Pelagibaculum spongiae: one gene and its partner. Each later gene encodes a partner of the first gene's protein in a complex. Links are inferred from orthologs where the notes say so. Each region holds a gene or a part of one and is shown on either strand. Other genes may lie near its edges. The genes, in order: DC094_RS16275 and trxA.

The links.
Region 2: the proteins of DC094_RS16275 (region 1) and trxA are in contact, whole or in part, in an NMR structure (PDB 2IPA), measured with the Bacillus subtilis proteins. The link is inferred for Pelagibaculum spongiae from one-to-one orthologs.

The regions. Positions count from the first base shown.
Region 1 is NZ_QDDL01000008.1:2,689-10,107, reverse strand. Bases 1-2,734 are described here. They hold DC094_RS16275 (arsenate reductase ArsC), read left to right. Parts: upstream 1-991; coding sequence 992-1,477; downstream 1,478-2,734. Other genes in these bases: DC094_RS16265 (phosphoribulokinase), read left to right, coding at 2,247-2,734; DC094_RS16270 (hypothetical protein), read right to left, coding at 1,481-2,080; purD (phosphoribosylamine--glycine ligase), read left to right, coding at 1-837. In the rest of the region: more of DC094_RS16265, read left to right, coding at 2,735-3,116; DC094_RS22305 (hypothetical protein), read left to right, coding at 3,212-5,614; DC094_RS16255 (secondary thiamine-phosphate synthase enzyme YjbQ), read right to left, coding at 5,652-6,068; coq7 (2-polyprenyl-3-methyl-6-methoxy-1,4-benzoquinone monooxygenase), read left to right, coding at 6,274-6,912; DC094_RS16245 (DUF1543 domain-containing protein), read left to right, coding at 7,014-7,419. UniProt on the Bacillus subtilis protein: Catalyzes the reduction of arsenate [As(V)] to arsenite [As(III)]. In vitro, can dephosphorylate para-nitrophenyl phosphate (pNPP).
Region 2 is NZ_QDDL01000006.1:135,081-139,428, reverse strand. What follows is about bases 1,554-4,348. They hold trxA (thioredoxin TrxA), read right to left. Parts: upstream 3,217-4,348; coding sequence 2,890-3,216; downstream 1,554-2,889. Other genes in these bases: rhlB (ATP-dependent RNA helicase RhlB), read left to right, coding at 3,410-4,348; rho (transcription termination factor Rho), read right to left, coding at 1,554-2,595. In the rest of the region: DC094_RS14795 (FadR/GntR family transcriptional regulator), read right to left, coding at 1-701; DC094_RS14790 (DUF3135 domain-containing protein), read right to left, coding at 864-1,178; more of rho, read right to left, coding at 1,336-1,553. UniProt on the Bacillus subtilis protein: Participates in various redox reactions through the reversible oxidation of its active center dithiol to a disulfide and catalyzes dithiol-disulfide exchange reactions.

The DNA of each region.
Region 1 (7,419 bases):
GCAGGTAAAGGGGTTATCGTTGCTGAAACCTTACAACAGGCAGAAGCCGCCGTTGTGGATATGCTGTCTGGTAATGCTTTTGGTGACGCGGGATGTCGGGTCGTCATCGAAGACTTCCTGCAGGGTGAAGAAGCCAGCTTTATCGTGATGGTTGATGGTAAAAATATTTTACCTATGGCAACTAGCCAAGATCATAAACGCGTTGGCGATGGTGATATGGGACCAAATACTGGCGGCATGGGGGCTTATTCTCCAGCACCAGTGGTTACCGATGAAATCCATCAGCTCATCATGCAGCAGGTGATCATTCCAACCGTCGAAGGAATGGCCGCAGAAGGTATGCCTTATACCGGTTTTTTGTATGCCGGACTAATGATCGAAGATGGTCAACCTCGAGTGATTGAGTACAACTGCCGCTTTGGTGATCCAGAAACCCAGCCTATTCTGATGCGTATGCAATCCGATATGGTTGAGCTGTGCAACTTGGCTTTGGATGGCAAATTAGATCAGGCAACCGCTAAGTGGGATCCTCGTAAAGCGGTCGGTATTGTTCTCGCTGCCGGCGGTTATCCTGCTGACTATGGCAAAGGGCATGTTATCTCTGGCCTCGGCCAGGAAGGCGCTGACCAAAAAACATTTCATGCCGGCACTACCTTAATTGATGATCAGGTAGTGACCAGTGGCGGACGGGTACTTTGTGCCACTGCCCTGGGTGACTCGGTGTTGCAAGCGCAGCAATCAGCCTATCAATTAGCTAGCAGCATCAGCTGGCAAAATGTTTTCTTCCGTAAGGATATCGGTTATCGGGCAATTGCCCGGGAAACATCTGAAAGCTAAAGCAACTGTTTTTTTGTCAATTAAAAAAGCCTGAAAGCATTTTGCTTTTGGGCTTTTTTTTACATTTGAAAGACCACATTTCCTTAGAAATAGCGAACCTTAGCGTTATATTGGTGTCTGCTAAATAATCAAAAGAATAACCGAGGATAATCTCTTGCCGCGTGCTCTATTTCTTTGCACAGGAAATTCCTGTCGCAGCATTATCGGTGAAGCACTTTTAAATCATCTTGGAGGCACTCACTGGCAAGCCTTTAGTGCAGGAAGCCAGCCACTTGGTCAGGTCAATCCTAATGCGGTTGATGTATTAAAACGCCACAGCATTCAAATTGAAAACTTCTCAAGCCAGAGCTGGAATGAGTATCAGCAGGATTTTGATTTAATTATTACCGTATGTGGCAACGCTGCAGAAGAAAACTGCCCCGTTCCTAATTCCGATAAATTATCAGTTCATTGGGGATTAGAAGATCCAGCACATGCAACGGGAACGGCTGAAGAGATAGCTACTGCTTTTGATCGAACTTATTTTGAGCTAGAAGCACGAATCAAAGAGTTGCTAACGCTCGATTGGTCAAAACTCAATCAACAACAGCGTCAGCAACATTGCTTGCAGATTCACCAACAGATGCTGCTGGCTAGCTAAAGACTAATAATTCAAACTTAAGCCCAGCATTGCGCCTGGGTTTGAGTCATCACTTTCAATTGCTGCTAATAAAGAGAACCTTTGACCCAGTGGCAAGGCAACACTTGCTCGAGTATAAATAGCCGAACTCAGCGCTTCTCGATGCCCAAATGACAATTCTGCTTGTAGATTCCATGAAGTTAAGAGTGTTCTGGCGCCCACTAAAACCTCATTGCCTTGGTTAGAAAAACGAATGCCATTCGTTTTATCCAACTGTCGAAAAACACCAAAACCGGCAAATAGATCAAACTCATTAAAATGGATCACCCTCATAGCACCAAAACGATACTCTTCTTTTGCTCTAGTTTGCCCGATACCGCTTTCAGTGAAATCAACTGAGAATGTCCGCTGTCCCACCCATGCGTAGGTATCTTCGGCTAAAGAAAACATCAAATTGAAGCTGGTCCCCGATAAATCATCGCCCAACTCAACATCTTTGAGAGTTTGTTGAAAATAGCCAAACTCTGCTTGACGGTATTCAATACTTGGCGAGTCAGCAAAAACCTGAGAAACAAAACTAGTTATGATAATTAGCAATCCGTTAAAAAATAGATTTTTTTTCATTTGGTTACCTGCAGCTCCCTTGCAAACCATTTTTATTAGCTACTGCAAAGCCTAGCGTTTCCCTAACTTCCTTGCTGCTTTGAATACTCGTTTTACGAAAAACATGGAGTAATCGTTGGTTATGGCATAATGTTTTTCTATGACCCATCGATACCTATAAATTCTAATGTCTCAACGTTACCCCATAGTTGCTGTTACTGGATCATCTGGTGCAGGTACCACCACCACTCGAGAAGCCTTTGAACGAATCTTTGTGCGTGAGGGTATTCATGCGGCAATTGTTGAAGGCGATAGCTTTCATCGCTATAACCGAGTGGAAATGGAGCAGCAGCTGACCAAGGCAGAGCAAGAAGGCAAAACGCTCAGCCATTTTGGTCCTAAAGCCAACTGCTGGGACAAGCTAGAAACGCTATTCAAAAGCTACGGCGAAACAGGTACCGGACAAATTCGTCGTTATTTGCACAACTTCGAAGAAGCCATTCCACTCAAACAACAACCAGGCACATTTACCTCTTGGCAGGAAATGCCTGAGCATACTGACTTGTTGTTTTATGAAGGATTACATGGCGGTGTAGTGACCGAATCAATCGATGCAGCGCAATATGTCGACCTGCTAATCGGCCTGACACCGATCGTCAATCTAGAATGGATTCAGAAAATCCATCGCGATGTAAATACTCGCGGCTACTCTCCGGAAGCGATTGCCCATACGATTATTCACCGTATGCCTGATTATGTTCACTATATAACGCCTCAGTTTTCTCGTACTCACGTGAACTTCCAACGGGTGCCCACAGTGGATACTTCCAACCCATTTGTCTGGAGCGAAATCCCTCCCGCCGATGAGAGTTTCGTAGTGATTCGCTTCCGAGATCCCAAGGGCATCGACTTCCCTTATTTCTTGCAAATGATCGATGGCGCTTTCATGTCAAAGCCCAATACGATCGTAGTTCCAGGCGGAAAAATGGGTTTTGCAATGGAGCTAATGTTAACGCCAATGGTCCACCAATTACTGGAAGATCGGAATTGGTTCTAAGTCTGTCTAGAAACAGTTCACTAAATAGATAACAGGCAAGGCGGAAAACTAGCAAGATTCCTAATCTGGAAGCAACACAGATATGGAGATCCATTATGAGGCCTGCTTCTTACTCACTCGTTTGTTTATCAATTTTGATGGTTTTAGGTTGCAGCGCTCCTTCAGAAAGCAATCCTGGAACCCGATTACACGGAAGTGAAACTCCAGCCACAGAGCCAGATCCGGAAGTAACACCTGAGCCCGTAGTTACACCTGAGCCCGTAGTTACACCTGAGCCCGTAGTTACACCTGAGCCCGTAGTTACACCTGAGCCCGTAGTTACACCTGAGCCCGAGGTTACACCTGAACCCGAGGTTACACCTGAACCGGAGCCAACGCCTGATCCAGAGCCAACGCCTGATCCAGAGCCAACGCCTGATCCAGAGCCTACGCCTGACCCAGAGCCTACGCCTGTTCCAGCTCCAAGCGTTGCTAATATTGCAGCCCCTTTACACCAAGGTATCGCTTTATCGGCATTACGAACTTATGAGCTTAATGATCCTGGTGTTTTAAACGCTATAAATTTCCTTGGTGCTAACGCCAGCAGAATACGAGTTGAGCCTGATTATTTCCCAGGTTCTAGTTATTCAGCAAATAATCAAAATGATTTTAATACCAGAAAGCAACAAGTCAGACAAAATCCATGGCAGCAATTTGGAAGCAGTAGAGAAAATCGTGCAGAAGATTATTTTGCAACCCAGCAAACCAGACAAGTCATTAATAGTTTGAAAAACAATGGCGTTAATGTTTTTTTAATTGCTAATTCAACGATTGATCGTGTGCAACGCTCTATTAATTCAAATGATAGCGCCACCCAATGGAATGCCCGCTGGCAATTATGGAACCAGTATTACACTTCTACTTTTTGGTTAGCAAAAAACTTTGGTATTAGCCGAATTGAAATTAAAAATGAGCCACAACTTTCTAGATGGAGTTATTCTGACTGGGAAGCAGCTCTGCAGATTGCTCGTGATGCAATTCATGCCGCAGTTAATGATCACAATACCGCAACAGGCCAAAGCCTAATCGCAGAAATTGCTGCACCAGTCACTGCACACAATTATTTCTCCAACACTAAAAATGGTATTACTTGGGGAAAAGATATTTTTGAAAACAACACTTCAACCTTCGGTGACGGTGCAGTTGAAGGTGGCAAATTATTCGATCTATTTGATTATCACATTTACCGTTGGGGTGATATTTTACAACAAGATATCCGTGATCTTAAAACAGCAATGAATGACAGCGACAGTGATCCATTGCCAATTGTTTTATCAGAATTAAATTCTATTTCTCATGGTTATAGTCGCTACCATGAAACTGACAATGATCAGCCCCGCGATGCGGCAAACTTTGCTTCTTCTATTTTGGCAGCAAACAGTGAAAACCTTGGAAATGGTGGTTATTATGCATTTCAGTTAGGTCGTCATGAAGGGCTTCATAGAGATACTGTAATTAGTGACTTACCTAATTGGACCAACAATTCTAATGGTTTAATTTGGCTGCATCGGAATGGTTATACCGGCAATAATAAAGGTCTATCATTTGTTGGTGGTTTAACTCGCTCAGCATGGGCGCTGCATTGGGTACATACTTATTGTGGCCAAGCCAGTCGAATATATCCTTTGCAATTATCAGGAACAGCCGAAGCTTTAGCTTGTCGTGATAGCCGAGATGGAGCCATGACGATCATCGCAGCCAATCCGACCAACAATAACTTAACGCTAAACAGAAATGAAATCTGGCCTGCAGCGAACTTGTTACCACAAATTCTGTCAGGAACAATTAGTGCAAACCACAGTGGTTTCACCTCAAAAATTAACAGCAATGTTTCTAGATTAACCGTTGCTAGTAATTCAGTTGCCATCTGGCAATGGCAGCAAAATAATCCAAGTGAATTATCACTTAATCGAAGTGCGTTAGTTCATCAAGGTAGTGCTACTTCTTCTAACGGTGAATTACGAATTCAAACGCGCTCAACTAACAATCGTCAACTTGCAGTCTTAGAGTTTGATCTTTCTGAAATCGATTTAAGCGATGCGCGCAAGATATTGGTAAAGCTGCCATTACGAGTATCGACTAGTAACCATGCAGACCCTGTGTTACAGATCCGTGATTTAGGTGATCGCGATTGGACTGGAAATGATATTAATTGGAATGCTGCAACCGGTTTGGTAAACACTTTTTTGGCTAGCAGCACCGTATTATCTGAAATCCCACAAAATTATACGTCTGGCTTAGGATTAGCGGGTGAATTTGTCGGTGAGATCCGCGTGAGTGGTAATTCAACTAAAGATTACTGGTTAGATATCAGTAAATATATTCAGCCAGGCCAAACCCATTTACGATTACAAGTTGCCCGCGCGATTCGCCGCTTATATAACAGTGCAGGAAACCGAGCTTGGGATGCCGAGAGCTTTTATCTTAAAACCGGTGATGTAAAACTAGAAATTTATTAATTATTAAAACTAAAACACCAAGGATGGTGTTTTAGTTTTAATTGCTTAAATGCATCACCACTTCTCTTGCACCTGAATAATATCGATGTTCCCATAAATAAACACCCTGCCAGGTACCTAGTAATAATCGTCCGCGCTGAAATGGAATCGATAAACTGCTGGCCGTTAATGCCGCTTTAATATGCGCAGGCATGCCATCTGAGCCTTCCAATGTATGCGTGTAGAGCGGGTCATTTTCTGGCACTAACCGATTCAGCCATTGTTCAAGGTCATACTTAGCGCTCGGATCGGCATTTTCCTGTATCAAAAGGCTGGCTGAAGTATGACGAATGAACAAAGTACATAAGCCTTCTCCAAGATCACTATCGATCACTATGTGTTCAAGCTGCCGAGTAAACCCATGTAGCGCTTGCCCTGTAACCTTGATAGAGAAACGCTCAATCATGCGAATCATTACCCTCTTAATACAAAGTAGCTAGAGATATTGGTAGGCTGAAGTCTAATCAATGCTCGCCACTTATCATCAACTACCTCATCAATGATATTGACCTGAGGCCGAATCCGCCTATCCTATTCGGTCTAGATATCTGCAACACAGCTAGTCCACAGCTTTGCAGCCAAAAAATTAGTTGCCTGACCGGTTTTCAAGGAGTTATCCCATGCGTCGTTTAAGCCCTTTAGATCATTTGATCAGCCAGTTGGATAGCGCCTTGCTTACCCTGAAAACCAAGGGAGCAACCACCGCACGGCCCAATCCAGCGGAAGATGAAACCTGTGATGATTTAACCGATCAGGAACAAAAGCACATTGCAGGACTGATGCGAATTAATCATACCGGTGAAATTTGCGCCCAGGGTTTGTACCAAGGCCAAGCGCTAACCGCCAAGCTACCTGAAGTCAGAGCGCAAATGGAGCAAGCGGCCGTTGAAGAGAATGATCACTTGCAGTGGTGTAAATCTCGAATTGAAGAACTCGATAGCCATACCAGCATTCTCAACCCAGCTTTCTATGCACTATCTTTTGGAATGGGTGCGCTTGCCGGTAAAGCGGGTGATAAATGGAGCCTTGGTTTTGTTGCTGAAACCGAGCACCAGGTACTAAAACACCTCGATAGTCATCTGTCACAAATGCCTAGCAAAGATCAAAAAAGCCGGGCGATTTTAGAACAAATGAAAGAAGACGAAGCCCATCACGAAGAAGTTGCCAAACAAGCCGGTGGTGCAGACTTACCATTACCGATTCGTCTCGGCATGGGCTTAATCAGCAAAGTGATGACCACAAGCACTTACAAGATCTAAACCCTTGCGTGCAATGAATCGATACCTAAAACGGTAGAAATTTTTTTCTGCCGTTTTGTTTATCTAGCCTCTAATAAAAAAACAATATTTAGGGATAGAAAATGCCAAAGCTGTTTATGGTATATCTCGGTGGAAAAGCGCCCAAAGCAAATATCGAATTGCATGATATTCAATTCGTTGTCGGTGAATCAATCGATGATACTTTCGATACCTTAAAACAAAATTGGTTTGGCACTGTGCAAGGTTTGCATCTGGATAGTTACTGCCACATCGCTTCTGCTGATGGCTATCAAATCAGCCTTAGCGAACAGCCAGCCACCGATGGCCCACATTTATACTTTGTAAACATTGGCGGCTATCAACCAGAAAGCATGGCCGAGCTACACCAATTCGATTTATTTGTCGCAGACACGCCGGTCAATGCTAAGCAGAAAGCCTTAAAAAGCTTATTAAATAACTCTGAACTTCAGCACAAAGATAATTTATATGATGTTGATGATTGCTTAA
Region 2 (4,348 bases), on another replicon or contig:
CCGTGCTCCTCCAGACAACGGCGAATATGATGATAATGGCTAGAAACTGCTTTAGCAGCAGCCGTTGCATCACCCGCTAAAATGGCATCAACAATATGACGATGTTGTGAATCCATTTCGTTACGTGCATCTTCGTTGGTTAATGCTGCATTCAAGTTGCTAGCCGCAGTGCGCTTAAGCAATTGATACATCCAACGGAAGGTATTAAACAGTACTTTGTTACCACTCGCTTTCACTACTGCTAGGTGGAAACTAATATCCATTTCTGCAGGTGTTTGCTCATATTCATGCTTAAGGTGGTTAGCTGCATCTAAGCATTTGACCAGCTCAGCCTTGTCTTCATCACTGGCGCGTAACGCGGCAAGTGCTGCTGCCTGTTGTTCCAAAAGGTTTCTAAATTCTAACGTATCGTCAACAAGTTCGGGGCAGATTGCTAGCAAATCAGCCAATGGGCCGATGTAGGTATCACTCAGACTTGCAGTGACATAAGTGCCACCACCTTGACGGCTGAACAATAAGCCTTTGGCTATTAATTTCTGGATTGCTTCACGTAATGAAGGGCGAGAAATTCCAAAGCGCTCGGCTAAAACTCGTTCAGGAGGCAAGCGACTAGCAACAGGAATTTCACCTTCGAGAATCATAGCTTCGATCTTGGCCATGATCGTATCTGATATTCTTGGAGCTTGTTTACCTGCAGCCATCTTAACGCCTATACACCGCTAGGGTGCCTAACTAGAATAAACTGACTCAATTACAGCAAAAGCTACACAGTTCTGCACGATTAAGCCGATAAGAAAACACAATAAAGCGCTCTGCGCATATTTATCAAAACACAGATCAACAAGTAACCGGAAAACAGCCACTTATTTCTTTAACGGCAGGATTTTTGCCTTATGCGAAGATAATTGACATGCACTAACCAATCCTTGCCCTCCGTAAATTTGCTTCCACATCATATGACTGTATGTAATACAGGCGCTTAGTGGACTTGGTGCAATGCGACTAATTTGTTCCAACTTCCATTGAAATGCCCTTAGTCTCAGTTGCCTGTCAGAAGCGGCTTGATCAATCACTTCATTGACCATTTTCTGTTTTATCTGATCAAGCTTTTTCGGATTTTTCTGAGCTAATTCAACCCACTGGTCAAAACTCAATTGACTAAAAAAAGACTGACTCATCGCGCACCTCTTTCGAGTAATGTTATGCCGGTGCGATATCTGAATGATCATTCAGATCGGTAAGACCATTTTAGCCGCTAAAACATTTTTAGCGCATCGATTATTTTGACTGGTAATAAAAAAGGGCCCGCAGGCCCTTTTTTAAAGATTTTTCAGATCAAATGCGCTTCATCGAATCAAAGAATTGCGCATTGGTCTTGGTATCTTTCAAGCGATCCAGCAAGAATTCAATCGCTGACAACTCATCCATCGGGTGGAGAATTTTGCGCAGGATCCAAACCTTTTGCAATTCAGCTGCTGTAGACAGCTTTTCTTCACGACGGGTGCCGGAGCGGTTGATATTAATCGCCGGATAAAGACGTTTTTCAGCAACCTTACGATCCAGATGGATCTCCATGTTACCGGTGCCTTTAAATTCTTCGTAGATTACTTCGTCCATCTTAGAGCCAGTATCTACTAAGGCAGTTGCAATAATGGTCAAGCTTCCGCCTTCTTCCACATTACGTGCTGCACCAAAGAAACGCTTTGGACGATGCAATGCGTTAGCATCAACACCACCAGTCAACACCTTGCCTGATGACGGCACAACAGTGTTGTAAGCACGTGCCAGACGAGTAATCGAATCCAGCAGGATCACTACATCTTTTTTGTGCTCAACCAAACGTTTGGCTTTCTCGATGACCATTTCAGCAACCTGAACGTGACGGCTTGCTGGTTCATCAAAGGTAGAAGCAATCACTTCACCTCGAACCGAACGCTCCATTTCTGTTACTTCTTCTGGGCGCTCATCAATCAGCAATACCATTAAGTAACATTCAGGGTGATTAATCGAAATGCTCTGGGCGATATTCTGCATCAGCATTGTTTTACCAGCCTTCGGCGGTGAAACAATTAGGCCACGCTGGCCTTTACCAATCGGTGCAGAAAGATCGATGATTCGAGCGGTGATGTCTTCGGTACTGCCATTACCACGCTCCATTGACATTCGTTCATCAGCGAAAAGTGGCGTCAGACTCTCAAACAAAACTTTATGTTTAGCAGCTTCTGGTCGCTCAAAGTTAATCTGATCCACTTTCAGCAAAGCGAAATATCTTTCACCTTCCTTTGGCGGCCGGATTTTACCTGCAACGGTATCACCAGTTCTCAGACTAAATCGTCGGATTTGGCTGGGAGAAACATAAATGTCGTCTGGGCCTGCCAGATAAGAGCTGTCTGCTGATCGCAAGAAGCCGAAGCCATCTTGCAAAATTTCCAATACTCCATCGCCGTGAATGTCTTCACCACTTCGGGCGTGAGCCTTTAGGATGGCAAAAATCATATCTTGCTTGCGAGAACGGGAGATACTGTTTAGACCCAGCTCTTGGGCAATATCCATTAATTCTGAGACGGGTTTTTTCTTAAGCTCGGTTAGGTTCATAGCTCATGACTGATTAGTGCGGCTTTTCTTCCTGCGTTTGATAACTCAATGCAAAGCTTTGAGTAACAATTTGCAGAACTTCCCGAAAGTCCGGTTCAGATAAGTAGTTAGTCGAGGGGGTTATAATAGAATCTATTTGTCTGGAGTGTATGTGATCCCTTTCGGGCTGTCCAGCAAACCTTTGAACAGGGTGCTTGTTCCATGTCAAAAACCCCCGTTACTTGTCACACTTTTTTAATCGCTTGAATATAAACCAGGCAACGTAAAACGCTGCCATGGTGTATAGAAAACGATTTAAATATTGCTTTCAATAAAAGCCTGTAACTGTGACTTAGACAGCGCACCGACTTTCATTCCGGCCACTTCACCATCTTTAAACAGCAAAAGTGTTGGAATCCCACGAACGCCAAATTTAGCTGGCGTGCCGTTATTTTCATCCACGTTCATCTTGGCGATAGTAACTTTACCTGCCAGAGTTTCTGCTAATTCATCCAGGATAGGAGCAATCATTTTGCAAGGACCACACCACTCTGCCCAGAAATCTAACAGGACTGGCCCGGAAGCCTGCAGTACCTTCTCGTCGAAGTCGCCGTCAGTCACTGCAACAATATGATCACTCATTCTTAATTCTCCTGATGATGCATTAATGCTCACCTTATATATGCACGATAAAACAGATTTCAACTGGCAGAAACCTTAGCCAACTAATCCAGAATACTTCTTAGTCTCTACGTCTAGCAGTTACGTCATTTTGTCAGGCTAGTCGAGACTGCTATGCTAGGCGGCTAGGCATAAGCCCAAATAGATAATATAAATGAGCAACACCCACCTGACCGACATTCGTTTCGACCAGCTTCCTCTTGCGCAACCGGTGCTGGATGGCCTTGCCCGCAATGGTATTAGCCACTGCACTCCCATTCAAGCCGAAGCTTTAGAAAAGCTACTGGCAGGGCATGATGTTGCAGGGCAAGCACAAACAGGTACCGGTAAAACACTGGCTTTTTTGACCGCGGTATTCCATCGATTACTCACCAAACCTGCCAATCCAAATCGAAAAACTAATCAACCACGCGCTCTGATTATGGCGCCGACCCGCGAACTGGCAGTTCAAATTGAAAAAGATGCCAAGTTATTAGCTGAAAGCTGCGGTTTTTCGATTGGCTGTGTTTATGGTGGTACAGCCTACCGCCAACAAATGGAAATGGTCAGCCAAGGCGTTGATATTTTGATTGGTACTACTGGCCGTTTAATCGATTATCTCAAACAACGCTGTTTTGATTTGCGTGCAGTTGATGCACTGGTACTTGATGAAGCAGACCGCATGTTCGACCTGGGTTTTATCAAAGACGTTCGTTTTATGATCCGCCGTTGCCCAGCGCCTGAAAAGCGTTTATCCATGCTGTTCTCAGCCACCCTCTCTTATCGAGTGAATGAGCTAGCTTACGAGCACATGAATAACCCGCAGCAAGTCACCATTGAAAGCACCAAAAAAACTGCCAACCGAGTTGAAGAATCTTTATTTCACCCAGCCAACAGTGAAAAAATCCCTCTGTTACTGGGATTGGTGAATCAGTTAAAACCTGAGCGCGCGATGGTGTTTGTCAATACCAAACATGCAGCCGATAGAGTCTGTGGCTATTTATTAGGCAATGGATTAAAAGCCGGCTTGTTAAGTGGTGATGTACCGCAAAACAAGCGTCTTCGCTTATTGAATGAATTTCAAGCAGGTGAGTTGCAACTATTGGTAGCTACC